DNA from 2 places in the Dactylosporangium sp. CA-139114 genome. Region 1 is predicted to be linked to the other one. Evidence: riboswitches for the same ligand, from Rfam matches in the RefSeq annotation. Region 1 holds a riboswitch; the other holds the start of a gene.
The links. Region 1 has a riboswitch for ZMP and ZTP ahead of glyA (serine hydroxymethyltransferase). Riboswitches for the same ligand answer to the same signal wherever they lie in the genome.

Region 1 (14,728 bases):
CCTCACCACCCACGGACGCCGGGATTCCTGGCGGGAGCGACGGTCCGCAGCCGACGCGGACCCGAGCCATGAACCAGCGCGGCCCCTCTCGAAGCGAGAGGGGCCGCGTTGTCGCGGATCAGGCGGTCTGGTCAGGCGGTCTCGGTGATGGGGCGGTCGACCCAGCTCATCATCGAGCGCAGCTGCTTGCCGGTCTCCTCGATCGGGTGGTTGGCGCCCTGCTCGCGGTACTTGGTGAAGTTCGGGCGGCCGGCGTCGTCCTCGGCGATCAGCTCGCGGGCGAACTCGCCCGACTGGATCTCGCCCAGGATGCGCTTCATCTCCTCCTTGACCCGGGCGTCGATGACGCGCGGGCCACGGGTGTAGTCGCCGTACTCGGCGGTGTCGGAGACGCTGTAGCGCATGCGGGCGATGCCGCCCTCGTACATCAGGTCCACGATGAGCTTGAGCTCGTGCAGGCACTCGAAGTAGGCGATCTCCGGGGCGTAGCCCGCCTCGGTGAGCACCTCGAAGCCGGTCTGGACCAGGGCCGACGCGCCGCCGCAAAGCACGGCCTGCTCGCCGAAGAGGTCCGTCTCGGTCTCCTCCTTGAACGTGGTCTTGATCACGCCGGCGCGGGTGCCGCCGATGCCGGCCGCGTAGGCCAGCGCCAGCTGCAGCGCGTTGCCGGTCGCGTCCTGCTCCACCGCGACGAGACAGGGCACGCCCTTGCCGTCGACGAACTGACGGCGGACCAGGTGGCCCGGGCCCTTCGGGGCGACCATGCACACGTCCACGTCCGCGGGGGGCGTGATCAGCCCGAAGCGGATGTTGAGGCCGTGGCCGAAGAAGAGCGCCTTGCCGGCGGTCAGGTTCGGGGCCACGTGCTCGGAGTACAGCGAGCGCTGCACCGTGTCGGGCGCCAGGATCATGATCACGTCTGCCTCGGCGCTCGCCTCGGCCGGGGTGAGGACGCGCAGGCCCTGCTCCTCGGCCTTGGCGCGGCTCTTGGACCCCTCGGGCAGGCCGATGCGCACGTCGACGCCGGAGTCGCGCAGGCTCAGCGCGTGGGCGTGACCCTGGCTGCCGTACCCCAGCACCGCGACCTTGCGGCCCTGGATCAACGACAGGTCGGCGTCGTCGTCGTAAAACACCTCGGCGGGCATGTGCTTGTTCCTTTCGAGAATTTCAGGAGGCGGCGCGGAGCGCCGGACCGGTCGTGATGGAGCGGGAGCCGCGGCCGATGGCCACGACGCCGGACTGGACCATTTCCTTGATACCGAACGGCTCCAGGTCACGAAGCAGCGCGTCCAGCTTTTCCGACGTGCCGGTCGCCTCGATGGTGAGGGCGTCGGCGGCGACGTCGACCACGCGGGCCCGGAACAGGTTCACGGTCTCGAGGACCTGCGAGCGCACCGGGCGTTCCGCGCGCACCTTCACCAGCAGCAGCTCGCGCTGCACGCTGGCGGTGGTGTCGAGTTCGACGATCTTCAGGACCTGCACCAGCTTGTTGAGCTGCTTGGTCACCTGTTCCAGCGGGGATTCGTCCGCGTTGACCACGATCGTCATCCGGGAGACCTCGGGGTGCTCGGTCTCGCCGACGGCCAGGGAGTCGATGTTGAAGCCGCGGCGGGCGAACAGCCCCGCGACGCGAGCCAGTATGCCGGGCTTGTTCTCCACCAGGACGGAGAGGGTGTGCTTGGCCATGGTCGGTGCTACTCCTACACGTCGTCCTGGTCGAACGCGGGACGGACGCCCCGCGCGAACATGATCTCGTCGTTGCTCGTGCCGGCGGCGACCATCGGCCACACCATCGCGTCCTTGCCGACCACGAAGTCGATGACGACGGGCTGGTCGTTGACCTTCATCGCGGCCTCGATCGTCGCGTCGACGTCGCGCTTGGTCTCGCAGCGCAGCCCGAAGCAGCCCAGCGCGTCGGCGAGCTTCACGAAGTCCGGGATGCGGTGCTTGTGGGTGCCGAGCTCCGTGTTGGAGTACCGCTGGTCGTAGAAGAGCGTCTGCCACTGCCGGACCATGCCCAGGTTGCCGTTGTTGATGACGGCGACCTTGATCGGGATGCCCTCGAGCGCGCAGGTGGCCAGCTCCTGGTTGGTCATCTGGAAGCAGCCGTCGCCGTCGATCGCCCAGACCACCTTGTCCGGCCGGCCGACCTTGGCGCCCATCGCGGCCGGCACCGCGTAGCCCATGGTGCCCAGGCCGCCCGAGTTGAGCCAGGTGGCCGGGTGCTCGTACTTGATGAACTGCGCGGCCCACATCTGGTGCTGGCCCACGCCGGCGGTGTAGATGGCCTCCGGGCCGACCAGCTTGCCGATGCGCTCGATGACGTACTGCGGCGACAGCGTCCCGTCCGAGGGCTCCTCGTAGCCCAGCGGGTAGCGGCCGCGGATGTCGTCCAGGGTCGCCCACCAGTCCGTGAGCACCGGCTTGCGCCCGGCCGCGTGCTCGGCCGCGACGGCGGCGAGCAGCTCCTCGATCACGTGCTTGGCGTCGCCGACGATCGGCACGTCCGCGGTGCGGTTCTTGCCGATCTCGGCCGGGTCGATGTCGGCGTGGATGACCGCCGCGTTCGGCGCGAACGTCGACAGCTCGCCGGTCACCCGGTCGTCGAACCGCGCGCCGATGGTGATGAGCAGGTCCGACTTCTGCAGCGCGTAGACCGCGCCGACCGAGCCGTGCATGCCCGGCATGCCCATGTGCTGCGGGTGCGAGTCCGGGAAGGCGCCGCGGGCCATCAGCGTCGTGACGACCGGGGCGCCGGTCAGCTCGGCCAGCTTCAGCAGCACCTCGGAGGCGTGGGCCTTGATGACGCCGCCGCCGACGTAGAGCACGGGGCGCTTGGCCCCGGCGATCAGGCGGGCCGCCTCGCGGATCTGCTTGCCGTGCGGGTGCAGGGTCGGGTGGTAGCCGGGCAGTTCCAGGGTGGGCGGCCACTTGAACGTGGTCTTGTTCTGCAGCACGTCCTTGGGGATGTCGACCAGGACGGGGCCCGGGCGGCCGGTGCCGGCCAGGTGGAACGCCTCGGCGAGCACCCGGGGCAGCTCCTCGCCCGACTGGACGAGGTAGTTGTGCTTCGTGATCGGCAGCGTGATGCCGGCGATGTCCGCCTCCTGGAAGGCGTCCGTGCCGATCGAGCCGGAGGCGACCTGGCCGGTGATCGCGACCATGGCGACCGAGTCCATGTAGGCGTCGGCGATCGGGGTCACCAGGTTCGTCGCGCCCGGGCCGGAGGTGGCCATGCACACGCCGACCTTGCCGGTCGCCTGCGCGTAGCCGGTGGCGGCGTGGCCGGCCCCCTGCTCGTGGCGGACCAGGATGTGCCGGACGTTCTCGGAGTCGAACAGCGGGTCGTACGCCGGGAGGATCGCGCCGCCCGGAATGCCGAACACGACGTCGGCGCCGAGGGCCTCGAGCGAGCGGACGAGTACCTGCGCCCCGGTGAGCAGCTCCGGCTGGGCCTTCTTGTCGACGGCCGGCGCGGTGGCGGGCGGTGCGGGGTGCCCCCGGTGGGCGAGAACTTCTGGCGTGGGTCTCGTCATCGCTTTCGCACTTTCGCTCGAAGGTGTCTAGGCAAGGCTCCGGACATGAAAAAACCCCACGTGCTCGGCACGGGGGGCTAGCGCGCTGACGGCAGACGTCGGCGCGCTAGATGATAAGTACTCGGAGCGACCTCGACGACATGAGCCCACTTTGGCGCATCTCACGGCCTGAGTCAACCTATCCCAGGATACGGAACGTGTCAGACTCGCAGGTATGCCCGAGCTGCGGTCCAAGACTTCCACTTCTGGTCGCAACATGGCCGGCGCGCGCGCCCTGTGGCGCGCCACCGGCATGACCGACTCCGACTTCGGCAAGCCGATTGTCGCCATCGCCAACAGTTTCACGCAGTTCGTGCCGGGCCACGTCCACCTCCGCAACCTCGGCATGATCGTCGCCGACGCGGTTGCCGAGGCCGGTGGGGTCGCCAAGGAGTTCAACACCATCGCCGTCGACGACGGCATCGCCATGGGCCACGGCGGGATGCTCTACTCGCTGCCCAGCCGCGAGCTCATCGCCGACGCCGTCGAGTACATGGTGCAGGCCCACTGCGCCGACGCCCTCGTGTGCATCTCCAACTGCGACAAGATCACGCCCGGCATGCTGCTCGCCGCCCTCCGCCTCAACATCCCCACCGTCTTCGTCTCCGGCGGCCCCATGGAAGCCGGCAAGACCATCTCGATCGAGGGCGTCGTCCACGAGAAGGACGCCAAGCTCGACCTCATCGACGCGATGATCGCCTCCGCCAACGAGTCCGTCACGGACGAGCAGCTCGGCCAGATCGAGCGCTCCGCCTGCCCGACGTGCGGCTCGTGCTCGGGCATGTTCACCGCCAACTCCATGAACTGCCTGACCGAGGCGATCGGGCTGGCCCTGCCGGGCAACGGCTCGACGCTGGCCACGCACGCGGCGCGCAAGGCGCTCTTCGAGCGGGCCGGATCGCTGATCGTCGACCTCGCCAAGCGCTACTACTTCGCCGACGACGCCTCGGTGCTGCCGCGGGCGATCGCCTCGCGGCCGGCCTTCGAGAACGCGGTGGCGCTGGACGTCGCGATGGGCGGGTCCACCAACACGGTGCTGCACCTGCTGGCCGCCGCCCGGGAGGCCGAGCTCGACTTCTCCGTGGCCGACATGGACGGGATCTCGCGCCGCGTGCCCTGCCTGGCCAAGGTGGCGCCGAACACGCAGAAGTACCACATGGAGGACGTGCACCGCGCCGGCGGCATCCCCGCCATCCTCGGCGAGCTGTCGCGCGGCGGGCTGATCGACGAGTCCGTCTGGTCGGTGCACTCCCCGACGTTCCGCGAGTGGATCGACGAGTGGGACATCCGCGGCGGCAAGGCCTCGGAGCAGGCACTCGAGCTGTTCCACGCCGCGCCCGGGGGCGTGCGCACCACCGAGCCGTTCTCCACGCAGAACCGGTGGAACTCGCTCGACACCGACGCCGAGAACGGGTGCATCCGCAGCGTCGAGCACGCCTACACCAAGGACGGCGGCCTGGCGATCCTCTTCGGCAACCTCGCGCCCGACGGCTGCGTGGTCAAGACGGCCGGCGTGCCCGAGGAGAACCTGACGTTCTCCGGCCGCGCGAACGTCTTCGAGTCCCAGGAGGCGGCGGTCGACGGCATCCTGGCCAAAAAGGTCGTGGAGGGCGACGTCGTCGTCATCCGGTACGAGGGGCCCAAGGGCGGCCCCGGCATGCAGGAGATGCTGTACCCGACCAGCTTCCTCAAGGGCCGCGGCCTCGGCCGCGCCTGCGCGCTGATCACCGACGGGCGCTTCTCCGGCGGCACGTCGGGCCTCTCGATCGGGCACATCAGCCCGGAGGCGGCCGGCGGCGGCCTCATCGCGCTCGTCGAGAACGGCGACCGCATCGACATCGACATCCCGAACCGCTCCATCCAGCTCGTCGTCGGCGACGAGGAGCTGGCCGCGCGCAAGATCGCGCAGGACAAGCGGGAGCGGCCCTACACCCCGCTCGACCGCGAGCGGCCGGTGTCGGCGGCGCTGCGGGCGTACGCGTCGATGGCGACGTCGGCGAGTGACGGAGCTTACCGCCGGGTTCCGTAACTTCCACTAGGATGTGCGTCAGTCATCGCGACTGGCGCACATCAAGGTGGAACCGACCACCGGGGAGCTTCCGATCGCGGGCACCGCGCGCCTGGGTGTCCCGACGTATCAGGAGGCTGCATGTCTTCTTTGCGCTTGGTGGATCCCGAGCTGGCCGCGCTCGTCGAGGGCGAGGAGCAGCGTCAGCACGACACGCTGCGGATGATCGCCTCGGAGAACTACGTATCCCGGGCCGTCCTCGAGGCGACCGGCTCCGTGCTGACCAACAAGTACTCCGAGGGTTACCCCGGGAAGCGGTACTACGAGGGCCAGCGCTTCATCGACCCCATCGAGGAGATCGCGATCGCGCGGGCCAGGCACGTGTTCGGCGTCGAGCACGCGAACGTCCAGCCGTACTCGGGCTCGCCCGCGAACCTCGCCGTCTACCTGGCCCTGGCCAAGCCCGGCGACACCGTCATGGGCATGGCGCTGCCGATGGGCGGGCACCTCACGCACGGCTGGCCGGTGTCGGCGACGGGCAAGTGGTTCCGGCCGGTGCAGTACTCGGTCCGCCGCGAGACCGGCCGCGTGGACCTCGACGAGGTGCGTGACCTGGCGCTGCGGGAGCGCCCGAGGCTCATCTTCTGCGGCGGTACGGCCATCCCGCGCACGATCGACTTCCCGCGCTTCGCCGAGATCGCCCGCGAGGTGGGCGCCGTGCTCGTCGCGGACATCGCGCACATCGCCGGCCTCGTGGCGGGCGGGGCGCACCCGTCCCCGGTCGGGCACGCCGAGATCATCTCGACCACGACGCACAAGACGCTGCGGGGCCCGCGCGGCGCCATGCTCATGTGCACCGCGGAGCACGCGTCCGCCATCGACAAGGCCGTGTTCCCGGGCCTGCAGGGCGGCCCGCACAACCACACCACCGCCGGGATCGCGGTCGCCCTGGGCGAGGCTTCACACGATTCCTTCAAGGTGTACGCCCAGCAGGTGGTCGCCAACGCCCGCGCCCTGGCCTCGGCCCTGCTCGAGCACGGGTTCGACCTCGTGTCGGGCGGCACCGACAACCACCTGCTCCTGCTCGACCTCACCGGCAAGGGCATCGGCGGCAAGCCGGCCGCGAAGGCCCTCGACCGCGCGGGGATCGAGACGAACTACAACACGGTGCCGTACGACACCCGCAAGCCCTTCGACCCGTCCGGTCTGCGCCTGGGTACTCCCGCGCTGACCACCCGCGGCCTCACGGAATCCGCGATGCCCCAGGTGGCCTCGTGGATCTCCCGCGCCGTGGACGCCGCCCTGAAGTCGGACGACGCCGCGCTCGACGTGATCGCCGGTGAGGTTCGGGAGCTGCTCTCGGCCTACCCGCTGCGCTGACGCCCGAGGGGGCTCCGCGCTGCGCGGCGCCCCCTCGTTCGGCCGTTCGATCACTTCCGGCGCAGGAACCTGCGGGTCTTCTCCTTCGGCTCCTCGTCGAGGTTGAGCTCGAGCGGCGCGAGGTCCTCGAACGCGGAGAGCTGCTGCTGCTCGCGCTTGCGCTGCTCCGGGATGCGCTCGCCGTCGTTCCAGCCGTCGTTGCCGGGCTCCTCACTCCGCGGTGCGGCCCCGTCCCAGCCCTGGTTGGGCGGCGCGCCGCGGTCCCAGCCCTCGTTGCCGGGCTCCTCACTCCGCGGTGCGGCCCCGTCCCAGCCCTGGTTGGGCGGCGCGCCGCGGTCCCAGCCCTCGTTGCCGGGCTCCGCGCTCCGGGGCGCGGCGGGGCCGTCCCAGCGCTCGCCCGGCTCGGAGCCCCAGGCGCCGGCGGTCTCCTCCGGGCCGTTGCGCTCCTTCTTGTCCTTGTCCTTGTTGCGCCCCCAGCGGGACTTCTTGGTCTTCTCACCGCTGCCGCCCCCACCGTCGGCGACGGGCGGCGGCACGGGCGCCTGCGCGGGCCCGTCCCACCAGGCCTCTTCACCGCCGCGTCCAGCGGGCGGCGGCGCGTCCTCCCGCGGGGGCCGCTGCGGCCGGGACTCCCACGCGTCGGTGGTACGCCCGTTCCGGCTCGGCCACGCCTGAGTGGCCGGCTCGTCCCGGCCGGACGCCTGAGCCTCCCACGGCTGGGTGGTCGCGGCTCCCCCGGCCGCGTGGTCGGGCTGAACCTGGGCCTCCCGGCCCGAGGAGGGGTGCGGGGCCCACGGCTGGCTGTTCCATCCACCGGCGGCCGGGGCGGCGGGCTGGCCCTGCGCGTCCGGCCCTCTCCCGGCGGGGCTCTCGGACCTGGGGTCCCATGCGTCGGCGGCACGACCACTGCCGGCCTGGCCCTCCCACGCATCGGCGGCACGCCCGCTCCCGGACGCTAGCTGACTCTCCCACGCGTCAGTGGTACGCCCGTTTCCGGACGGAGCCTGGCCCTCCCACGCGTCGGTGGGACGCCCGCTCCCAGACGCTGGCTGACGCTCCCACGCGTCAGTGGTACGCCCGTTTCCGGACGGGGCCTGGCCCTCCCACGCGTCAGTGGTACGCCCGCTCCCGGACGGGGCCTGGCCCTCCCACGCGTCAGTGGTACGCCCGTTTCCGGACGGGGCCGCGGTCGGCTGCCCCATGCCCGTCATCGGATCGGCGTCGGCAGCCGGCACGCTGGGCCAGCTCGCGGTCCGCCCCTGCTCCCGAGCGTCGACGCTCTCACCCTCGGGCGCCTGCTGCCGATCCCGCCGCCGAATCGACCGCGACGCGGCATCGGACGACTCCCAGGACCGCCGCAACTCGAGCGGCTTGGCGACGAGCTCGGGCGCGTCGCCGTCGAACAGACTGCCGGTAAAGGCCGCCCGCTCGGGTCGCCGCCGCGCCTCTCCGGCCGCCGGCTGCTGCTCGCGGCCCGGCTCCGAGTTCCGCCAGTCTTCACCACCGGCGGCCCCCGCCTGAGGCGCCGCGAGCCAGTCACCGGACGGCCCGGCCTCCGCCCCGGGCTGCCAGTCAACGGACGGCCGCGCGGACGCGCCGCTTTCGCCCGCCGGCTGCCATTCCACGGACGGCCGCCCGGACGCACCGTTCTCGCCCGCCGGCCGCCACTCAACCGAGGGCCGCCCGGACGCACCGTTCTCTGCCGCAGGCTGCCACTCAACCGAGGGCCGCCCGCTCGCACCGTTCTGTGCCGCAGGCTGCCACTCGACGGACGGCCGCCCACTCGGCCGCGCCTCATCGGCACCACGCCCGGCCGCGGGCGCCTCGCCGGCTCGCCACTCCACGGACGGCCGCTGCGACGGACCCGCCTCGGACGCGGACCGCCACTCCACGGACGGCCGCTCGGGCGCGGCCTGCCACTCGACCGAGGGCCGCTCGGGCGCGGACGCATCGGGCGCGGACCGCCAGTCAACCGACGGCCGCTCGGGCGCGGACGCATCCGGCGCGGATTGCCACTCGACCGACGGCCGCACGGGCGCGGCCTGCCACTCGACCGACGGCCGCTCGGGCGCGGAGGATTCGGGCGTCCGCCAGTCCACCGGAAGGCGCTCGGCTCCCCGCGACTCGGCCGGCGGCGGCCACTCCACAACCGGCCGCTCGTCCGCCCGCCCCGCGTCCTGGGAGTCGGACGCCCACGGCTCCCGACCCGTCGTACTCCAGTCAGCAACCGGCTCGGGCGCCCGCGTCTGCGCGATCGGCTCGGGGGCCCGGCGATCCCGCCACGGCTCCCGCACTGGCTCGGGAGCCCAGTTCTCACGCCACGAATCGGCCACCGGCTCCGGAGTGCGCGCCTGCCGCCACGAAGGCTCGACCACCGGCTCGGGGGCGCGGTTCTCACGCCGTGAGTCGGCGACGGGCTCGGGCGTGCGCGTCTCCCGCCACGAGGGCTCCACCAAGGGCTCGGGAGCGCGCGAGTCGCGCCACGTCTCCGCTACCGGCTCGGGAGCGCGGTTCTCGCGCCGCACATCCGCGTTCGGCTCGGGAGCGCGGGAGTCGCGCCACGAGTCCGCGTTCGGGTCGGGAGCGCGCGAGTCACGCCAGGTCTCCGCTACCGGCTCGGGAGCGCGGTTCTCGCGCCGCACATCCGCGTTCGGCTCGGAAGCGCGGAAGTCGCCGCTCGCATCGGTGGTGCGCGTCTCGCGCCATGCGTCCGCGCGGGCCGGCTCGGGGTCGGTGGTGGGGTCGGGCCAGTTGCCCGCGTCGTACGCCACGGGGAAGTCGTCCGCCGACTCGCTCGACCAGCGGAAACGCTCGCCCGGGGCCGGGGTCTCGCCGCCCATCGGGGACCAGGCACGCCGCGCGGAGGCGCGGGCGTCGGGATCGGAGGTGTCCTCCGCGGCCCAGGCCGCGAGCCGGCTGGCCGAGTCGTTGTCCCAGTTTCCGACGAGTTCGCGGGTCGAGCGGGCCTCCCACGAGCTCTCGGGGCCGTCGTCGCCGCGCGAGGAGACATCCCCGTCGGCGGAGGCACCGTCGCGGGCGGCGCCACCATCGCGGGCGGTGGCACCATCGCGACCGCGCGCGGAGGCGTCGTCGCCCCGGCGGGAGGAGGCTTCGCCGTTCGGGCGCGCGGAGGCGTCGTAGCCGCGGTCGAAGCCGGACGCCGCGCCGAAATCCGGGTCGCGACCGTGGTCGCGGTCGAAGCCGGACGCCGCGCCGAAGTCCGAGTCGCGGCCGGTACGCGCGGAAGCGCCGAAATCCGCGTCGCGACCGTGGTCGCGATCTAAGCCGGACGCCGCGCCGAAGTCCGAGTCGCGGCCCGCACGCGCGGAAGCGCCGAAGTCCTGGTAGCGGTCGTGGTCGCGGTCGAATCCCGACGCCGCGCCGAAGTCTGCTTCGCGGCCCTCATGCCCGGGGGCGCCGAAGTCCGAGTCGCGGCCGGTGCGCGCGGGGGCGCCGTAGTCGGCGTCGCGGTCGCGGCGGGACGGGGCGCCGAAATCCGCGTCACGGTCGTGATCGCGGTCGGAGCGGGACGCTGGGCCGAAGTTGGAATCGGCATGGGAGCGCAACGCGGCCTCCGGGGTAGCGGGGTCAGGTCCGTTGCCATCCATGGGTGGCTCGGGGGCTGGCTCGGAGCCCGCGATTGTGGCATCCGCATGCTCGCCGCGGGCTGCGGCGCTCTTGGCCAGGCGACTCAGGCGCGCGCGCATGACGCCGTTGCCCGGGCGCCAGGCGGTGGTGGGGGCGGTGGGTTCACCGGTGCCGCCCAGCACCGTCGGCATGCCCGCCGCGGCGGACGGGCCCGAGGGCGAGGACGCCGCGGCGGCGAACGCCGCGTCCGTGGGCGACGTCGCGTCCGAGCGCTCGTCGGACGACGCGGTCGCCTCGCGGGCGAACGTGCGCGGGAGCGACAGGGGCTCCGGCAGCTCGTTGCCGGCCGCGAGGACGAGGAGGCGCTCCATGACGTGCAGGTCGACACGGTAGGGCTCGGCCGCCAGCCAGCGCCCGGCCGCGTCCGCCATCTCGTGGGCGTGCACGAGGTGCAGGTGCTCGCCGGGTGCGACGGAGATCACCAGGTCCTCGGAGACGTCGCCGCGGGAGGGGGCGACCACGAGGTACCCCCGGACGGAACCCCCGACCTTGGCCAGCTGCTCGCGCCAGGTGTGCACCTCCGCGGCCAGGCCGTCGACGTCCTCCGAGCCGGGCACGAACAGGCGGCCGCCCCGTAGCACCTGGCCCGCGGCGTCCATCGTGAACTCGCCGTGGGGCCAGACCGTCGGCAGGAACAGCGCGACGCGGCGGCCGGCGGAGACGAGATGCGTGCAGCCGCCCTCGCCCAGGGCGAAGAAGCGGGAGCTCGGGATGGCCTCGAGCTCCTTCAGGCGCGGGAGCGTGTCGTCGGGCTTGCCCCACCAGCGGCGCCCGCTCACGGCCTCGTCGATGGAGGACCGGGACACCCGCCGCGCGTCCAGGAGCAGGGCGGAAAGAAAAGAGCCCGCCAACGGTACGACATAAGCGAGATTGATCCCGATGAAGCCCAGCACACCGGGGAGGTCGAACCAGCTGTCCGGCAGGCGGCCGCGCGTGGCCACGCCCCAGGCGACGGCGCCCGCGGCGATGGTCAGGATCGCGAAGAGCGGGAAGCCCCGCAGCGTGAGCACCACCACACCGGCGAGCGCCAGGATCGCCGCGGCACCCCACAGGATGCTCAGCTCCTTGATCCCCCAGCCGGCCACGGCCAGCGCGACCAGGACGGACACGCCCAGCAGCCCGGCGGCCACGGCTCCGGTCGGGCGCACGGCGACGCGCTTGCTGCGCTTGATGCCCTCGGCCCACGGGGCGGGTGCGTTTCGACGGAACGTGGAGGTCACGTTCTGCCCTCCCCCCGCGGGCAGGCTCCCACAAAGCCGGACATACTGTCGCGGATCGCTCGACGAGCCCCCCGGCCGGTCGCGATCTCGTCTGACACGGCACCGAGCGTAACCCCGGCCGCCCGTGGCGGCGAAGGGCGGCCGTTCTCATCCCCCACGGCGCTCAGTATGCCCGCCCGGGCGCCCGGGGGCAGTTCCTCGAAAGGTGGGAGGATGGCTTCGTGAGCAACCAGGTCAAGGTCAAGTTCCGGCGCAGCGCAGCCCTCGCCGTGGCGGCGGGCATCACTGTGATCGGCGCCATTCCGCTGCTCGCCGAGAGCGTCTGGTTCCTGCTGGTGCTGCTGGTTCCGCTCGCCGTCGCCATCTGGGCCTGGCGCGCGGGAACCGACGTCGACGAGCGCGGGTTCACGGTGCGCGCCCTGTTCGGCCGCCGCACGGTCCCGTGGAACGCCGTGGACGGTCTCGTCGTCGACGGCGCGCGGGTGCAGGCGCGGCTGGCCAACGGCCACCTGGTGCCGCTGGACGCCGTGCGCGCCGCGGACGTGCCGCGCCTGATCAAGGCCAGCGGACAGCCCCTCGAGACCGACCGCCCCGCGGCCCCCGCCGGCGAGGACGACGCGGACGCGGCGGACGACCCCGAGCGCGCCGCGCAACCTGCCGGCTAGCGCGCTCAGTAGCCGTCGGTGACCACGTTGGCCAGGGGCTCCGCCGCGAGGAAGCGGCGCAGCTGGGAGGCGGCGAGGGTGTAGCCGCGGCGCCACAGGCCCGGCACCGAGCCGGCGACGTGAGGCGTGATGAAGACGTTAGGAAGGCGCCACAGTTCGTGGTCGGGCGGTAGCGGCTCGGGGTCGGTGACGTCCGTGGCGTAGGCGATCCGGCCGGTGCGCGCGGTCGCCGTCACGGCCTCGGTGTCGACCACCGGGCCGCGGGCGGCGTTGACGAGCAGGGCGCCGTCGCGCAGGTGGGACAGGAACTCGCTGGAGACGAGGCCGCGGGTCTCGGGCGTGAGCGGCACCAGCAGCACGACCACATCGGCGTCGGGCAGCAGCCGGGGCAGCTCCTCGACGCCGTGCACGCCCTCGCGCGGGCGCCGCGCGACGCGGGTCACCTCGACGTCGAACGGGGCCAGGCGCGCCTCGGTCGCGCGGCCGATCGAGCCGGAGCCGACGATGAGCACGCGCTTGCCGGCCAGCTCGTCCGTGCGGCGGTACGCCCACTCCCCTCGCTCCTGCGCCCGCGCGAACGACGGGAACTCGCGCACGCACGCGAGGACGGCCCCGACGACCCACTCGGCCGTCGAGGAGTCGTGCACGCCCCGGGCGTCGCAGAGGGTCACACCCGCCGGGACACGGCCCGTCCACGCGTCCGCGCCCGCGCTGAGCAGCTGGATGACCCGCAGCTTCGGCATCTGCTGGGTGATCGCGGTGACCTCGGGCTTGACCAGGAACGGGGGCACCCAGAAGGCCACGTCGTCCGGGTCCGACGGCAGCTCTCCCGGCGCCGGCATGACCTCGACGACCGCCTCCCGCGGCGCGGCCGCGGCGCGAAGGAGCTGCGAGCCGTACTCGTGGGCGACCCAGATCTTCAGCATGCGCTCGATGATGCAGGCCCCCGCGGCAGGGGCAAAACGACGCGTGCGGTGATATGCGCGAGACGCGCGGGGTGGGGAACGACGGTGGAAAAGGTGGCTCCCGCGCGGCAACGCTACGCTTGGCCGGGTGAACGCCCGGACGCACCGTTCTGCCCGCCGGCCCGCTGGTCGGAGCCTCGCCGTGCTCTGCGCGGCCGCGGCGGTCCTTGCCCTCGCGGGGTGCTCGTTCGGGCCACCGCCGCCGGACGAGCTGGGATCGCCGCCGAAGCTTTCGCCGTACCCGTCGCCGTCGAGCTCAGGCGGCAGCGACGAGGGCGGGGCCGAGGTCTCGATCACCGTGCTGGCCAAGGGGCTGGCGGTGCCGTGGGGCATCGCGTTCCTGCCGGACGGCTCCGGCCTGGTCACCGAGCGTGACAGCAAGCGACTGCTCAAGGTCGGTAAGGAGACCACGTCCGACGGCATGCTCGTGGCGGAGCTGCAGAAGATCGACGCCGCGGTGCCGGGGGGCGAGGGCGGACTGCTCGGGATCGCGGTTTCGCCGCAGTACGACACGGACAAAACGGTATTCGTGTACTACACCGCCCAGGACGACAACCGCGTCGCCAAGCTGACCCTCGGGCAGGCGCCGGTGCCGATCCTGACCGGGATCCCCAAGGCGGGCATCCACAACGGCGGCCAGCTGCGCTTCGGGCCGGACGGATTCCTCTACGTGGCCACCGGCGACGGGAACAAGCCCGAGTCCGCCCAGGACCTCAACAGCCTCGGCGGCAAGATCCTGCGCATCCAGCCGGACGGGAAGCCGGCGCCCGGTAACCCGTTCGGCACCGCCGTGTACAGCTACGGACATCGCAACGTGCAAGGGTTCGCGTGGGACAAGAACCAGCGCATGTACGCGATGGAGTTCGGGGCCAGCGATGCCGACGAGCTCAACGTGATCGAGGCGGGCAAGAACTACGGGTGGCCGGCGGTCGAGGGCCGCGGCACCGACCCGAAGTTCACCAACCCGATCATGACCTGGAAGACCGCCGACGCCTCGTGCGCGGGGCTGGCCTACCTGAGCGGCTACCTGGTGACCTCGTGTCTGAAGGGGCAGCGGATGTACGTCATGCAGGTCACCGAGGCCGGCACGCTCCTGGGTGCGCCGGTGCCGCTGCTGCAGGACAAGTACGGTCGCCTCCGCGCGGCCGCGGTCGCGCCCGACGGCAGCCTGTGGGTCTCCACGTCCAACAAGGACGGCCGGGGCGCGCCGAAGGCGGATGACGACATGCTCCTGCGCCTGGTGATCAGCGACGTCGGTGAGGCCGGC
Region 2 (14,728 bases), 1.5 Mb from region 1:
TCGACCGTGGACGAGGTCCGCAACCTGATCATCGTGGGGTCCGGTCCCGCCGGGTACACGGCTGCCGTCTACGCGGCCCGGGCCAACCTCAAGCCCCTGGTGATCGAGGGTGTTACTTCCGGTGGCGCGCTGGTGACCACCACCGAGGTGGAGAACTTCCCCGGCTTCCCGGACGGCATCAACGGGCCCGAGCTCATGGACAACATGCGCAAGCAGGCCGAACGCTTCGGGGCCGAGTTCATCACCGACGACGCGACCCGGGTCGCGCTCGACGGCCCGGTGAAGAGCGTGTGGGTCGGCGAGACGGAATACCAGGGCAAGGCCGTCATCCTGGCCACCGGCTCCGCCTGGCGCCCGCTCGGCGTGCCGGGCGAGCAGGAGCTGCTCGGCCGGGGCGTGTCGTCCTGTGCCACGTGTGACGGCTTCTTCTTCCGCAACGAGAACATCGTCGTCGTGGGCGGCGGCGACTCGGCGATGGAGGAGGCGACCTTCCTCACCCGCTTCGCCGCCAAGGTCACGATCATCCACCGCCGCGACTCGTTCCGCGCCAGCAAGATCATGGCCGAACGCGCCCTGGCCAACGAGAAGATCGAGGTCCTCTGGAACAGCGTCGTGACGGAGGTCGTCGACGGCGGCGGCCGCGTCGGCGCGGTGCGCGTCAAGAACACCGTGAGCGGCGAAGAGCAGGACCTGCCGGTGGCCGGCGTGTTCGTCGCGATCGGTCACGACCCGCGCAGCGAGCTGTTCCGCGGCCAGGTCGAGCTCGACGACGAGGGCTACGTGAAGGTGGCCGCGCCGAGCACCCGCACCAACATCGAGGGCGTGTTCGCCGCCGGCGACGTCGTCGACCACACCTACCGGCAGGCCATCACCGCCTCGGGCACCGGCTGCGCCGCGGCCCTTGACGCCGAGCGGTACATCGCGGCCCTGTAGAGCGAGCAAGAGAGCTTGGAGAGAAGGAGAGCGCATGGGAGCCATCCAGCCCGTCAGCGACAAGACCTTCGAGGTCGACGTCCTCAAATCGGATATTCCGGTTCTGGTGGACTTCTGGGCGGAATGGTGCCAGCCGTGCCGCAAGATCGAGACCATGCTGAACGAGATCGCCGCCGGTGAGCTCGCCGACAAGGTCAAGATCGTGAAGGTCGACATCGACAGCAACCCGGAGACCGCGCGGGCCTACCAGGTCCTCTCGGTGCCCACCCTGACCGTGTTCAAGGACGGCGAGCCGTTCCGCTCGGTCGTGGGCGCCAACCCGAAGAGCGCGCTGGTCCGGCTGATCGAGTCGGCGCTCGACCCGGCCTGATCCCAGCTCGCGCTCCGCGCGAGTCTCTCCGATGCCCCGTCTCCGCCGACGCGGAGGCGGGGCATTTCGGATCCGGTGTAACGCTGCGCCCGGCGCGGCGCTTTTTCTCTATGGTGCGGTGCCCGGTGGGGCGCGCTACCGGGGTGGTGGGAGTACGCTGCCTCGCGGACGCGGCTCAGCATGGGTGAATCGCCCCATAACGGCGCGCTCAGGCGGGCACGTACGATTCCGACGCGGGGCACAGGCACTTCAGGAGGACCATATGCGGGCTATCCGGCGCGGGGCGCGGGGCGCGGCGGTTGCCGAGATCCGCGGCATTCTGGTCGTGCTGGAGCTGCTGGAGGATCTCCTGCCGTCGGATCCGTCGTGGGGTGATCCCGAATACGACGCCGACGTCGAGCGGGCCGTGCGCGCCTTCCAGCAGAGCCGGGGCCTCACCGTCGACGGCGAGGTGGGCGACGAGACCTGGCGCGCCCTGGACGCGGCCCGCTGGCGGCTCGGCCAGCGCGCCCTGTTCCACACCGTCGGCGACCCCTACGTCGGCGACGACGTCCGGCAGCTCCAGGAGCGGCTGCTCGAGATGGGGTACAACCCCGGCCGCGCCGACAGCATCTACGGCAGCCGCACCGCGCACGCCGTGGCCCAGTTCCAGCGCGAGGTCGGCCTGCGCCCCGACGGCGAGTGCGGCCCGGCCACGATCGGTGCCCTGCGCCGGCTCGGCCGCAAGGTCATCGGCGGCCGGCCCCAGCTCCTGCGCGAGGCCGAGGCCTTCCGCGCCTCGGGCCCGACGCTGCTGGGCAAGCGCATCGTGATCGACCCCGGCCACGGCGGACCCGACACCGGGCACGTGGTGCCGGACGGGCCGCTGCGGTGGGTGGAGGCGGACCTCGTGTACGACCTTGCGGCCCGTCTGGAGGGCCGTCTGGCGGCCGCGGGTATGCGGGTGAACCTCACCAGGGGTCCGCAGCCCGCGAACGCTCTGGGCGACCGTGACCGGGTGCAGCTCGCGAACGAGCTCGGCGCCGACCTCCTCATCTCGATCCACCTCGACGGCCACGCCACGCCCCTCGCGGACGGCGTCGCCACCTACCACTACGGCTCCGTCTCCGGCCCCACCTCCGTCGTGGGGGAGCGGCTGGCCGGCCTCGTGCAGCGCGAGATCGTGGTCCGCACCGGGCTGCGTGACTGCCACACCCACGCGAAGACCTGGGAGCTGCTCCGGCTCACCAAGATGCCCGCCGTCCGGGTCGACGTGGGCTACCTGACGTCGCCGGGCGACCGGCGGCAGCTGATCGACCCCGCGTTCCGCGACCGGGTCGTGGAGGCCATCATGGCCGCGGTCCAGCGGATGTACCTCCCCGTCGAGGCGGACGTCCCGACCGGCTCGATCGACGTGAGTCTGCTTCGGGCCTTGACCGGCTCGACCGCCCCGACCGCGTAGCGCTCACCCGCCACCTGGCCCGGGGCCGTGCGGCTTCCGGGCCGTCGGCGCTTGGCTGAGCACAGTTCTCGTGCCGTTGCCGGCTGCGCTCCGGTCGGTGCCGCGATCGGCACTGCGGGTAAGGGCTCGGCTCGAACGCACAACACAGCGGACCGTCTTCGCGAATGCCCCCTGGCCGCGCCCAACCGGAGTCTCAGCCCCGGACCTGCTCGCCGGGCCGCCGGATGCCTGGACCGAACCGAGGCCCCCACGCTCGGGTGTGGCGTGAGAATTTGCCCGAATTTGGGAGCCTTTTCGGGCTCGGTCGGCTCAGCCGGAGGTCATCTCTCGAGTCGCCGGGCGAACCGGGAGCACCGGGCGGAGCAGCGACTCCGGGCTCATCGAGCCGAGCAGCTTCTCCAGGGCGTACTCGACGTCCGACTTCCACGACAGGGCGGTCCGGAGTTCGAGACGCAGACGGGGATAGCGCGGATGCGGTCGTACGGTCTTGAAGCCGATCGACAGAAAGAAGTCCGCCGGCGCCACGCAGCCGCGCTCGTTGCGCCCCGCCTCGTCGACCTCGCCGAACTTCGCGTCGCCGAACGCCTCGATCGCCTTCACGCCGCGCTTGGTGAGGTCGCGCGCGACGCCCTGGACGAGCATGCGGCCGAGCCCGCCGTCGGCGAACGGCTGCACGACGTGCGCGGTCATGAGCAGCACGGCGTCGGGCGAGACCGGGGAGGTCGGGAAGGCCATGCTCCGCGGCACGTACGCGGGCGGCGCGAACATCACGAATCCGGCCGGCATGCCGTCGACGTACACGAGCTTGCCGCACGAGCCCCACTCGAGCAGCGTCTGCGAGACCCAGGCCTCCTTCTCGAGGCCCGGGTCGCCGTTGGCACACGCCCGATCGGCGGCGACGGGGTCGAGCTCCCAGAACACGCAGTCACGGCACGATCGAGGAAGGTCCTCGAGGGTGTCCAGCGTCAAACTGACGAGACGTCGCGACATTGGCCCATCTCCACCGCACCCGGGATTAGCTCGTCCTGATGGTACGCATTCGCGACACGCCGTGGGACCCATCCGCGGACAAGTTCCTTATCCCTGCTCACCCCCGGCGCCCGTTCGGGTGGATCGTCGTGGCCGGACGGCTACCAAAGGTGGGCGGCGGGGTCGGCCCGATGGCGAGTGAATGCCCCGCGCCGGGCCTGATCGCGGCGGTCTCCGGACAGGACGGTCAGCACGAGCAGGCCCGGTGCCCGCCCGCCTGCGTCTTGAGAGCTGTCCGACGCGGGCACCGCTGCCCCCTTCGCTCCCGTGGTCGGGTCAGCGGGCCGGGGCCGAAGGCTGTTGCGACGCCGGGTCGTCCGGTGTGTCGTCGTTGCCCGCGGCCGGCTCCGGGACCGTCACGTCGTCGTTCTCGGCCGCGGCGGCCGCCGGCTCCAGGGCGTCGTCGGGCTGCGACTGGGCCTCGCGCTCGGCCAGGCTCGTGGGGGCGGTCCAGTTGATGCGCGGCGGCTCGGCCAGCGGGCGGCCGCCGAACTCGGCCAGCCAGGCGGCGACCATCGCCAGGTTCTCGCGCCAGCGGTCCTCGGGGATCGGGGGCAGGATGTCGTCCCACAGCGCGAGGAAGGTGCCCTGGAGCTGGAGCCGTCCGTAGGGGCGGGCGAGGAACCACACATGCAGGTGCGCCGCGCCGTCGCCCCAGCGGTTCACGTGAACCCGGGCCACGCCGTCCAGCGAGCGGATCGCGCGCTCCAGGCGGACGGTCATCACGCCGAGCTCGGCCGCGAGCATGTTCGGCAGGTCGCCCAGGTCGAGGTGCGACCGGGACTCGAGGATCAGCACGGCCGGCAGGCCCGTCGGGCGATCGAGCGCGCGGACTCGCCAGCGGTCGCTCACCCAGATGTACGCCTCGTCCGGCGCCGAGCACGCCCGGCACTCGGCCGGGTTGTCGCCGTGGCGCGGGGGCTCGATCGGCACCGGGTCGAGGAGGCGTTTGACGCGGATGTCGCCCTCGAACGGGAAGGTGGGCCAGTAGGTGAACGCGGGGAGCTGTGGCGGTTGCTGTGGCGACTCGGGCACGAAGCCGACCCTAGCCGAACGGAAGGCCGCTGTCCGCACCCTGTGGACAGCGAGCGAGTTATCCACAGGTTCGGTGGATTGCGCTGTGGATGACGCAATCGAGGTCGTCCTACGTGTGGCAATGTTCATCCACAGGGCCGCGCCCGATTTCGCGCTCGGTTTCACGTGAAACGGGTGAGCCTGTGGATAACCCCTGTGGACAAGATTCGCTCAGAGCCGTTCTCTCAAGATTTCCTCCCACCGACTTTTTCGGCTCCCGGGGTTCGGAATGGCGCTTTTCGGCCCATCTCGGGGTCGGCGACCTGTTTTTGCCACCGCGGACCTGGCTGGGCGGGCCCCTCCGGCCGAAGGCCCTCGGGCCCGCCCATTTGTCTGGCGGGAGCAACGGTCAGATAGTGGCGCGGACCCGAGCCATGGATTTCTGAAACGGCACGAGGGCCGACCCCGGTTAGTTCGGGATCGGCCCTCGCTCTGTGCGGATGCGCTGCTGCTCTATGCGGAGGCGCTGCTGTTTGTCCGAAGGCGCTACCGCTCGCTACTACTGTTCGGGCTGGGTCGCCGACTGCTCCTCCGGCACGCCGATGATGCCCACGATCCGCTCCAGGTCGTCGACCGTCGCGAACTCGATCGTGATGCGTCCCTTGCGGCGGCCGATGTCGACCTTCACCCGCGTGTCGAAGCGGTCCGAGAGACGGTCGGCCAGATCGGACAGTGCGGGCGCGTGCGGCTTGGCGCGGCGCTGGGCCGGGGCCGACTTCTTCGGCGCGTTCTCCGACACCGCCAGCTGGACGAGCTCCTCGGTGGCGCGCACCGACAGACCCTCCGCGACGATCCGCGTCGCCAGCGACTCCTGCTCGTCCGAGTCCTCGAGACCGAGCAGCGCCCGCGCGTGCCCGGCCGAGAGGACACCCGCCGCGACGCGGCGCTGGACCGGGGCCGGCAGGTTCAGGAGCCGGATCGTGTTCGAGATCTGCGGGCGGCTCCGGCCGATCCGCTTGGCGAGCTCCTCGTGCGTCGCGCCGAACTCCTCGAGCAGCTGCTGGTACGCCGCCGCCTCTTCGAGCGGGTTCAGGTTCGCCCGGTGGATGTTCTCCAGGAGCGCGTCCCGCAGCATCGCGTCGTCGCGCGTCTCGCGGACGATCGCCGGGATGGCCTCCTTGCCCAGCGCCTGGGCGGCGCGCCAGCGGCGCTCACCCATGACGAGCTCATACTGCTTCTCACCCTCCGCCTCGCGCAGCTCGCGCACGACGATGGGCTGGAGGAAGCCGACCTCCTGGATCGAGGTCTTCAGCTCCTCGATCGCCTCGTCGTCGAACACCTGCCGCGGCTGCTTCGGGTTTGGCGTGATGGCGCCGACCGGGATCTCGGCGAACCGCGCGCCCGGCACCGGGGCGAGCGCGTCGGCCGCCGAGGCCTGAGCCGGGGCCGGGGCCGGGGTCTCCGCCGGGGTGCCGTTCGTGACGTTCGGGGGAGTGGCGAGCGCAGTCGCCGTGCCGGTCGCGCCCTCGGCCGGCGCGGCGGCGGTTGGGATGAGAGCGCCGAGCCCCCGCCCGAGACCCCCACGTCGGTTGGACTTCATGCGACCCCTCCCACCTGCGCGCCTTGCGCGCCGCGCAGCGCGATTTCCTGCGCCGCTTCGAAATAGCTGACCGCACCCCGCGAGCCGGGGTCGTACGTCATGACCGACTGGCTGTAGCTCGGCGCCTCCGATACCCGCACGTTGCGGGGGATCACCGCGTTCAGGCACTTCTCGCCGAAGTGGTTCCGCACGTCCTGCTCCACGAGGTCGGCCAGGCGCGTGCGCCGGTCGTACATCGTCAGGAGCACCGTCGTGATGTCGAGGTGCGGGTTGAGGTGCGACCGGACGAGCTCGATGTTGTTCGTGAGCGCCTGCACACCCTCCAGCGCGTAGTACTCGCACTGGATCGGGATCAGGACCTCCTCGGCCGCGACGAGCGCGTTGACCGTGAGGAGGCCGAGCGAGGGCGGGCAGTCGATGAAGATGTAGTCGTAGTTGTCGCCGCCGGCCTCGATCGCGCGCTTGAGTCGCGACTCGCGGGCGACGACCGAGACGAGCTCGATCTCCGCTCCGGCGAGGTCGATCGTCGCCGGTACCGCCCATAGGTTCGGGATCCCCTCGACCTGCTGGGTCACCGCGTCCAGCGGAGCGCCGTCGATGAGGCAGTCGTACACGTCCGGCACGCCCGAGTGGTGGGGCACGTTGAGTCCGGTCGAGGCGTTGCCCTGGGGGTCGAGGTCGATCACCAGCACGCGGTTGCCGTGGAGCGCGAGGGCTACGGCGATGTTCACCGCGGTGGTGGTCTTCCCGACGCCGCCCTTCTGGTTGGCCACACACATCGTGCGGCGCCGTGGTGGGCGGGGCATGGTGATCTCCCCGCTCGGGTTGAGAATCTCCACGGCGCGCTTTGCCTCCTGTGCGAGCGGGGGGTCTTCGGTTTCACGTGAAACATACGCGTCAGTCATGGCGCCCTCGGTATCCGCGGTGACGACGGACGGGTGAGGCCGGGGGGATGGTGGGTTCCGTCGTTCGGGCCGCACCTCGGCCTGAGAAGCGTCGACTGTTGGCGATACTCCCCGGCCGTAAAGGGTACCGGTTGCGCCGCGGTCGTTCGGGGCCGCCACCTGAAAATCCACCGTGCCCCCGCGTGTCGACTCCGCGTCCGAGCGAGTCGGCGAGCCGTGCGGCGGAGCGGACACGGGATTTCGCGGCGGTACCGCATGAGGAACGGTCGGCGAGACCGGCGCCGGCGTAGCGGAGGGCGAACCGGGGGCCTCGAATCGCACCGGCTCGACCGGCCGGGAGGAGTCGCCGTACTCTGCTCGGGGCTGTGGCACCGGTCGGCCGGTCGGGCGTACGCCCCAGCCCTCTATCCCCGTTTCACGTGAAACATGACCGTCTGCATCGCCGTAGCCCGGACCATCATCGCTATCGCGCACCATGTCAGTCCCGTCCCGCTCGGAAAGGTGTGCACCCTCGGCCACCTCGTCCGCCGGCCCGTGGTCCTCGGGAACTCCCGCCGCGTGGTCGACGGTGTCGAGTCCGTCGGTCGCATCGATGGAGGGTTCGCCGGGGGCCGCCCGGGGGCCGGAGTCCGCCGCCCTGGGGGTCGTCCCGGCGGTACCGGCTCCGGAGCCGTCCGCCCCTGAGGGGCGCTCGCCGTCCGGACCCGTTCCGTCCAGGCCGGCCCCATCGGGTGCCGTTCCGTCGGACAGAAGAGTGGCGCGGGGCCAGCCTACGGCGCTTCGCCGGGCGGAGCTATGACTCACCGGCGCGTCGTTGGCCTTCTCACCCCAACTCGGCCGCCAAAAGACCAGAAATCCGTCAACTCGCCGGAGCAGGCCGCCGAGTCGCTGTATCGGCGACATCGGCCATCCGATGCCCACCGCCCTGCCGTCCGCCATGCGTGGTCCCCGTTCCCCCGTTGCCCGGGGGTCGCGAACACGCCCCCGGCTATCGGCCGCGGCGCCCTCCGGACTTCCGGGGACGCGCGCCTTCCCGCTGCCGCGCGTCTCCCGCGTCTCGGGTACGCGCGGCTTCCCGCTCGCGCGCGGCCCCGGCCTTGCGGACGCGCACGCCTTCTCGCTCCCGCACGACGTCGACCACGGTGGTGGGCTCGGCGAGGATGGCGTCCCCGCACGTGCGCACCGCGGCCGTACCGGCACCGAGCTTCGTCAGGGCCTCCGCGTGCTCGGCGACCTCGGCCGCCGCGGAGGCGCCCTTCATCGCGAGCAGGTGGCCGCCGATGGCGGTGAGGGGGAGACACCAGCCGGCGAGCCGGTCGAGCGGAGCGACGGCTCGGGCGGTGACGACGTCGGCGAGCGCAAGCTTGCCGACGCACTCCTCGGCCCGGGCACGGACCACGGTGGTCCGCTCGAGGCCGAGGGCCGTCACCGCTTCGGAAAGGAATGCGGTACGTCGTGCGAGCGGCTCGACCAGGGTGACGGACAGGTCGGGACGAGCCACTGCCAGCACCATACCGGGGAGACCGGCTCCAGACCCGACGTCGACCACGGAGGCACCCGACGGAATGAGGTCCGCGACCACAGCACAGTTCAGAAGGTGCCGCTCCCAGATGCGTGGCGCTTCGCGCGGCCCGATGAGCCCGCGGAGAACTCCATCCGTTACGAGCAACTCCGCAAAGCGGATCGCGGCGGGGAGCCGATCGCCGAAGACCTTCTCGGCCACGGGGAGAATCTCGCTGGGCACTGCACCGTCCATGGGGTCAAGCAAACCACGTACCGCTCGCCACCCCCGGACGCGGGGAGCCCCGCTGGGCGTGTTTCACGTGAAACGTGGACGGCGCGATCGGTGCGCATCGGGTGGTGGGTGGCGCGGGCCGATTGGGGCCGTGGTGCGGGAGAGGGGGCTGATGCACGGCGGGGCTGGGGTAGGCGCGGAGTCGGACGTGGTCAGTGGTGCGCTCGAACGCGGGGAAGGCGAGCGGCGGTATTTCGGACCGCGAGCCCTCGACGCGGCCGACGGCCCGGACGGACCGGGAGGCGCGACTCGCAGCAGACCGGTGGGCTTGGTTCAGGCGACCACCGAGGGCAAGTTCTACGCGACCCGAGAAGCACGGCCTGGACAGCGCTGAAGGGCGAACGCATCGGGCTCGAGAAGGTAGTACGGGCCACTGAGCAATCGACGAGGCACGGAGCGGCAGTCGGCTGGGGCCGAGTCCGTCCGTGGGGCGGGCGCCCTCACCCCGTCGCGTTCGGACGACGGAGAGCCGGCCGACCCCGGGAGTCACCACTTCGCGGTCCAGGCCGGTCGGCCGGGTGAGCCTGCCTGGCGCCATCCGTGAGGAACGACGACGCGTCGATACCTCGGTGTGATCCGGTCGGGCCGACGGCCAGCTCGCCTCGACTGATGCTAGAGCCGCATGGCAGACGGGAGACTGCTCCATCCCTCGTCCGCAGAACGACCCCGTGCGGTGCGCATCGTCGTCGCCCACCACACCGACGCCGGGGCTGGGGCTCTGGTTCGCCGCGGCGGCGTTCCGCACCGGACGCCGGTGGGCAAGCTCGACCGGACCCGGCGGGCAAGCGGCGGACGGCGCAACGGCCACGGCTCACAAGCAGACGCCGGGTCCTCATCGACGGGCCAGCCAACCTCGGCCGCGCGTCCCCCGCCCCGCCGAGCAAAGCCACTGGATGAACCCAGCCCCAGGAGGCACCCACACGGGCCGAGTTCTCGGTCGCCCTCGACGGCCAGGCCCCGAACCTCCTCGACAACACCACGCGGCACGCGGCACGCGGCACGCGGCACGCGGCACGCGGCACGCGGCACGCGGCACGCGGCACGCGGCACGCGGCACGCGGCACGCGGCACGCGGCACGCGGCACGCGGCACGCGGCACGCGGCACGCGGCACGCGGCACGCGGCACGCGGCACGCGGCACGCGGCACGCGGCACGCGGCACGCGGCACGCGGCACGCGGCACGCGGCACGCGGCACGCGGCACGCGGCACGCGGCACGCGGCACGCGGCACGCGGCACGCGGCACGCGGCACGCGGCACGCGGCACGCGGCACGCGGCACGCGGCACGCGGCACGCGGCACGCGGCACGCGGCACGCGGCACGCGGCACGCGGCACGCGGCACGCGGCACGCGGCACGCGGCACGCGGCACGCGGCACGCGGCCGAAAAAAGCGCGACGAGCCCGAACCACCACGAGCCCGAACCACCACGAGCCCGAACCACCACGAGCCCGAACCACCACGAGCCCGAACCACCACGAGCCCGAACCACCACGAGCCCGAACCACCACGAGCCCGAACCACCACGAGCCCGAACCACCACGAGCCCGAACCACCACGAGCCCGAACCACCACGAGCCCGAACCACCACGAGCCCGAACCACCACGAGCCCGAACCACCACGAGCCCGAACCACCACGAGCCCGAACCACCACGAGCCCGAACCACCACGAGCCCGAACCACCACGAGCCCGAACCACCACGAGCCCGAACCACCACGAGCCCGAACCACCACGAGCCCGAACCACCACGAGCCCGAACCACCACGAGCCCGAACCACCACGAGCCCGAACCACCACGAGCCCGAACCACCACGAGCCCGAACCACCACGAGCCCGAACCACCACGAGCCCGAACCACCACGAGCCCGAACCACCACGAGCCCGAACCACGTTTCACGTGAAACGGCGCTCCGCGGCCTCGATGGCGTTGCGGAAAAGCATGGCCACCGTAGTCGGGCCGACGCCGCCCACCCGCGGCGTGATCGCGCCCGCGACCGTTTCGCAGGACTCGTCCACGTCCGGGAGGAGGCGGCGGCCGGCGTACCGCACGCCGCCGCCGACCACGACCGCGCCCGGCTTCACGTGCTCCGGCTGAATGATGCCCGGCACGCCGGCGGCGGCGACCAGGATGTCGGCGCGCTGCGTGTACCGGGTCCAGTCCGGCACCCCGGTGTGCACAACGGTCACGGCCGCATTCGCCGTGGGTCGCTTCTGGGCCAGCAGCATCGCCAAGGGGCGGCCGAGCGTCGCGCCGCGGCCGAGGATCACTACCTCGCGGCCGCTGACGGGGATCTCGTAGTGGGCCAGCAGCGCCTCGATGCCCGCCGGGGTGCAGGGGAGCGGTCCGGGAATGCCGGCCGCCAGGCGACCCAGGTTCAGCGGGTGCATCCCGTCGACGTCCTTGTCCGGGTCGACTCGCATGAGGGCGGCGTCGTAGTCGAGGTGCTTCGGCGTCGGGTACTGGATCAGGAGGGCATGCACGTCCGGGGCGGCGTTGAAGTCGTCGATCGCGGCGTGGAGGTCGGCCTGGGTCGCGTCCGCCGGGAGGTGGCGGTGCGGGGAGTCGAAGCCGAGCTCGGCGGCCTGGCGTTGCTTGATCCGGATGTAGCCGGCACTGGCGTCGTCGTCGCCCACCAGGATCGTGGCCAACGACGGGGTGATGCCTCGATCGCGGAGGGCCGCCACACGCGTGGCCACGTCCGCCAGGATGCGCTCCGCCACCGGCGCGCCCGGCAGGAGGCGAGCGGAGCCAGATGCCGCAGGAGAACCGGCCGCAGAACCAGGGGCCGCCGCGAAAGTGGAATCGGAGAGATGGGAAGCGGAAGCGGGTGAGTTAGGCATACGGCTCCTCGTCACGCGTGAGAGCCCAGGCGGTCGACTCCCACGACGAGGCTTCCCGATGGTTGCCCATCCTCGATGCCGCCAGTCGCGTCACCAACCAGTATGCCCGCGCCGGAACAGGACCGGCCAAGTGGGAGCGCCGGAACGAAGGAGGCTCAAGCACGAGGCCGCAAAGGGCAGATCAACCCGAGAACCTGAGGGCAAAAAAGAACCGCCCCGGGCGCGTGCCGGGGCGGTCCAGGAAGAGCAAGAATCAAGCGGTCGGGCGAACCACGATCCGGCGGGACGGCTCCACGCCCTCCGACTCGCTCTCCACCCCGGGCAGGGCGTTGATCACGTCGTGCACGCACTTGCGCTCGAACGCGCTCATCGGCTCCAGCCGCACGGCCTCGCCGTACTCCTTCACCTTCTCGGCCGCGTTCTTCGCGATCGCCCCGAGCTCCTTGCGCCGCAGCGCCCGGTAGCCGCCCACGTCGAGCAGCAGCCGGCTCGGCGAACCCGTCTGCCGGAACACGGCCAGCCGGCTCAGCTCCTGCAGCGCCTCAAGGGTCGCGCCCCGCTGGCCCACGAGGGCCTGCAGCCGCTTGCCCGAGCCGTCCCCGCCCTCGACGACCTCGACGACCGGCCGGCCGCTCACGACGAGCTCGTCGATGTCGCCGTCGTAGTCGAGGATGTCGAGCAGGCCCTCGACGTAATCGGCCGCGATCTCGCTCTCGCGGAACAGGTCCGCGCTCGAGCGGCCGGAGCCGTTGGCCGAGGCCGAGGACTCCTCGTCGCCTTCGGGCTCGGACTCGGTGGACGCGGCAGCCGTCTGCTCGTCCAAGTCCTCGGCGCCGAGATCACTGGTGGTGTCGGTCACGAAACTCATCTCCGCTTGTTTGGGGCGCCGAGGCGCCGTCACAGGTCGTCGGTGAGGGGTGGGTTGCTTGCAGGGAGCGCCCCGCGCTGGGCCCGTTGAGGGGTGGCCCAGCGGGGTCGCATCAACCCGACTGCCGCTTCGCGGCGCCACCCTTCTTCGGGTTGATCGGCTTGGCGCCGGGCTTCGGAGCCCGGGACGGCCCGGTGGCCTCGGGGGCCGTGCCGTTGGCCTTGGCGCCGGTCGCCTTCGCGGCGCCCTTGCCGTTGGCCCGCTGCTGCGCCGCGGCGTCCTCGCGGGCCTTGGCGAACAGCGCGCCGAGCCCGCTCGGCTGCTTGGTGTCGGCGGCCTTCTTGGCGCCGTTCTTGAAGGGCACGTTGTTGGTCGACGCGCTCGCCGGCGGCGGGTACTTGTGCAGCACCCAGTACTGCTGGGCCAGCGTGATGGCGTTGTTCGTGACCCAGTAGATGATGACGCCGATGGGGAAGTACCAGCCGGACGTCAGGGTGAAGAACGGGATGCCGTAGAGCATGAACTTCTGGATCATGCGCTGCTGCGGGTCGGTGTTCCAGCCCGTCTTCTTGATCATCTGACGCTGCGTCAGGTAGGTGGTGGTGATCATCAGCGCGACCAGGATGGCGGCGACGATCTTCACCGTGGTCGAGCTCGCGTCGATCTTCAGCAGCTCGGCGGTGCTGCTGCTGAACTTGGCGACGATCGGGGCGTCGAAGAGGCGGGCGTCGACGGCGCTGAGGAACTCCGACTTGGTCCAGCCGTAGAGCTCCATGCTGTGGTCGGACATGCCCGGCCGGAGGTGACGCAGCACGTGCAGGAGGCCGATGAAGACCGGGATCTGCAGGAACATCGGAAGGCAGCCCATGAGCGGGTTGACCTTCTCTTCCTGGTAGAGCTTCATGACCTCCTTCTGGAGGGTCTCCCGGTCGCCCTTGTGCTTCTCCTGCAGCTCCTTCATCTTCGGCTGGATCGCCTGCATCGCGCGCTGCGACTTGATCTGCTTGACGAAGATGGGGAACAGCACGACCCGGACGGTGATCACCAGGAAGACGATCGCCAGGACCCATTGCCAGTTGGTGCTCAGCACCCGGTGGTCCGGCAGGATCGAATCCCAGACGGTGTGCCAGAACAGCATCACCTTCGAGATCAGCCAGTAGATCCCGGCCATCAGCTTGCTAATCACGACACCGCTCCAGTCACGTCGACTCGGGCTCGGGCGAGTGTCCCCGGCGCGGTGGCACCGGGTCGAACCCACCGGGGTGGAATGGGTGGCAGCGCAGCAGCCGCCAGATCGCGAGGCCGATTCCCTTCACCGCGCCGTGCGTGCCGACCGCCTCCAGGGCATAAGCGCTGCACGACGGGTAGAACCGACAACGCGCCGGCAACGCCGGGCTTATCCAACGACGGTACGCGACGATGGGAGCTGCCACGATCCGGGCTCCGGCGTTCATCGACGGACACCTCGGTTCTTCGGTCGGCGCGCGGCCTCCAGCGCCGAGTCCAGGTCCTGTTGCAGAAGGTCGTAGGGCCGGGTCGCCGCCTCGGGCAGCGCGCGCACCACGATCACGGAGCCGGCGGGCAGGTCGGCGAGGCGCGGGCGCACGAGGTGCCGCAGCCGCCGCTTCACCGTGTTGCGCACGACGGCGTTGCCCACCGCTTTGGAGACCACGAACCCGGCCGAAGGCGACAAGTCAGAAGGATCCGAAACGCCGGAAACCCCGGGCCGCGACGGCCCGGGGTTCAGGAAATGCACGACCACGGCCCCCCGGCCGGCGCGACGGCCGTTGCGAATGGTGGCGGCGAAGTCTTCCCGCCGCCGCAGTCGCTGAGCGGCCGCCAGCACGCTGCCTCCCGGAAGGCCCGGTCGAAGAAACGGCTTCGAACTGACAACTAGGCCGAGAGGCGGTCGCGCCCCTTGGCGCGGCGC

Region 2: it holds a riboswitch for ZMP and ZTP, as region 1 does, so the genes downstream of both, ACQP2P_RS45960 (bifunctional 5,10-methylenetetrahydrofolate dehydrogenase/5,10-methenyltetrahydrofolate cyclohydrolase) here and glyA (serine hydroxymethyltransferase) in region 1, are expected to answer to the same signal.

Annotation. Positions count from the first base shown of each region.
Region 1 is NZ_CP192080.1:1,477,496-1,492,223, reverse strand. Features, by position in the region: gene ilvC (ketol-acid reductoisomerase) at 132-1,145, opposite strand; gene ilvN (acetolactate synthase small subunit) at 1,168-1,686, opposite strand; gene ACQP2P_RS06640 (acetolactate synthase large subunit) at 1,701-3,536, opposite strand; gene ilvD (dihydroxy-acid dehydratase) at 3,751-5,604, shown strand; ZMP/ZTP riboswitch at 5,622-5,708, shown strand; gene glyA (serine hydroxymethyltransferase) at 5,725-6,963, shown strand; gene ACQP2P_RS06625 (hypothetical protein) at 7,014-11,831, opposite strand; gene ACQP2P_RS06620 (PH domain-containing protein) at 12,053-12,496, shown strand; gene ACQP2P_RS06615 (2-hydroxyacid dehydrogenase) at 12,502-13,419, opposite strand; gene ACQP2P_RS06610 (PQQ-dependent sugar dehydrogenase) at 13,550-14,728, shown strand, end outside.
Region 2 is NZ_CP192080.1:10,182,186-10,196,913, forward strand. Features, by position in the region: gene trxB (thioredoxin-disulfide reductase) at 7-933, shown strand; gene trxA (thioredoxin) at 968-1,303, shown strand; gene ACQP2P_RS45930 (N-acetylmuramoyl-L-alanine amidase) at 1,566-2,744, shown strand; gene ACQP2P_RS45935 (GNAT family N-acetyltransferase) at 3,054-3,734, opposite strand; gene ACQP2P_RS45940 (hypothetical protein) at 4,050-4,808, opposite strand; gene ACQP2P_RS45945 (ParB/RepB/Spo0J family partition protein) at 5,347-6,387, opposite strand; gene ACQP2P_RS45950 (AAA family ATPase) at 6,384-7,769, opposite strand; gene rsmG (16S rRNA (guanine(527)-N(7))-methyltransferase RsmG) at 8,281-9,048, opposite strand; gene ACQP2P_RS45960 (bifunctional 5,10-methylenetetrahydrofolate dehydrogenase/5,10-methenyltetrahydrofolate cyclohydrolase) at 10,983-11,786, opposite strand; ZMP/ZTP riboswitch at 11,947-12,029, opposite strand; gene ACQP2P_RS45965 (protein jag) at 12,184-12,798, opposite strand; gene yidC (membrane protein insertase YidC) at 12,911-13,969, opposite strand; partial or broken gene yidD (membrane protein insertion efficiency factor YidD) at 13,981-14,252, opposite strand; gene rnpA (ribonuclease P protein component) at 14,249-14,644, opposite strand; gene rpmH (50S ribosomal protein L34) at 14,692-14,728, opposite strand, start outside.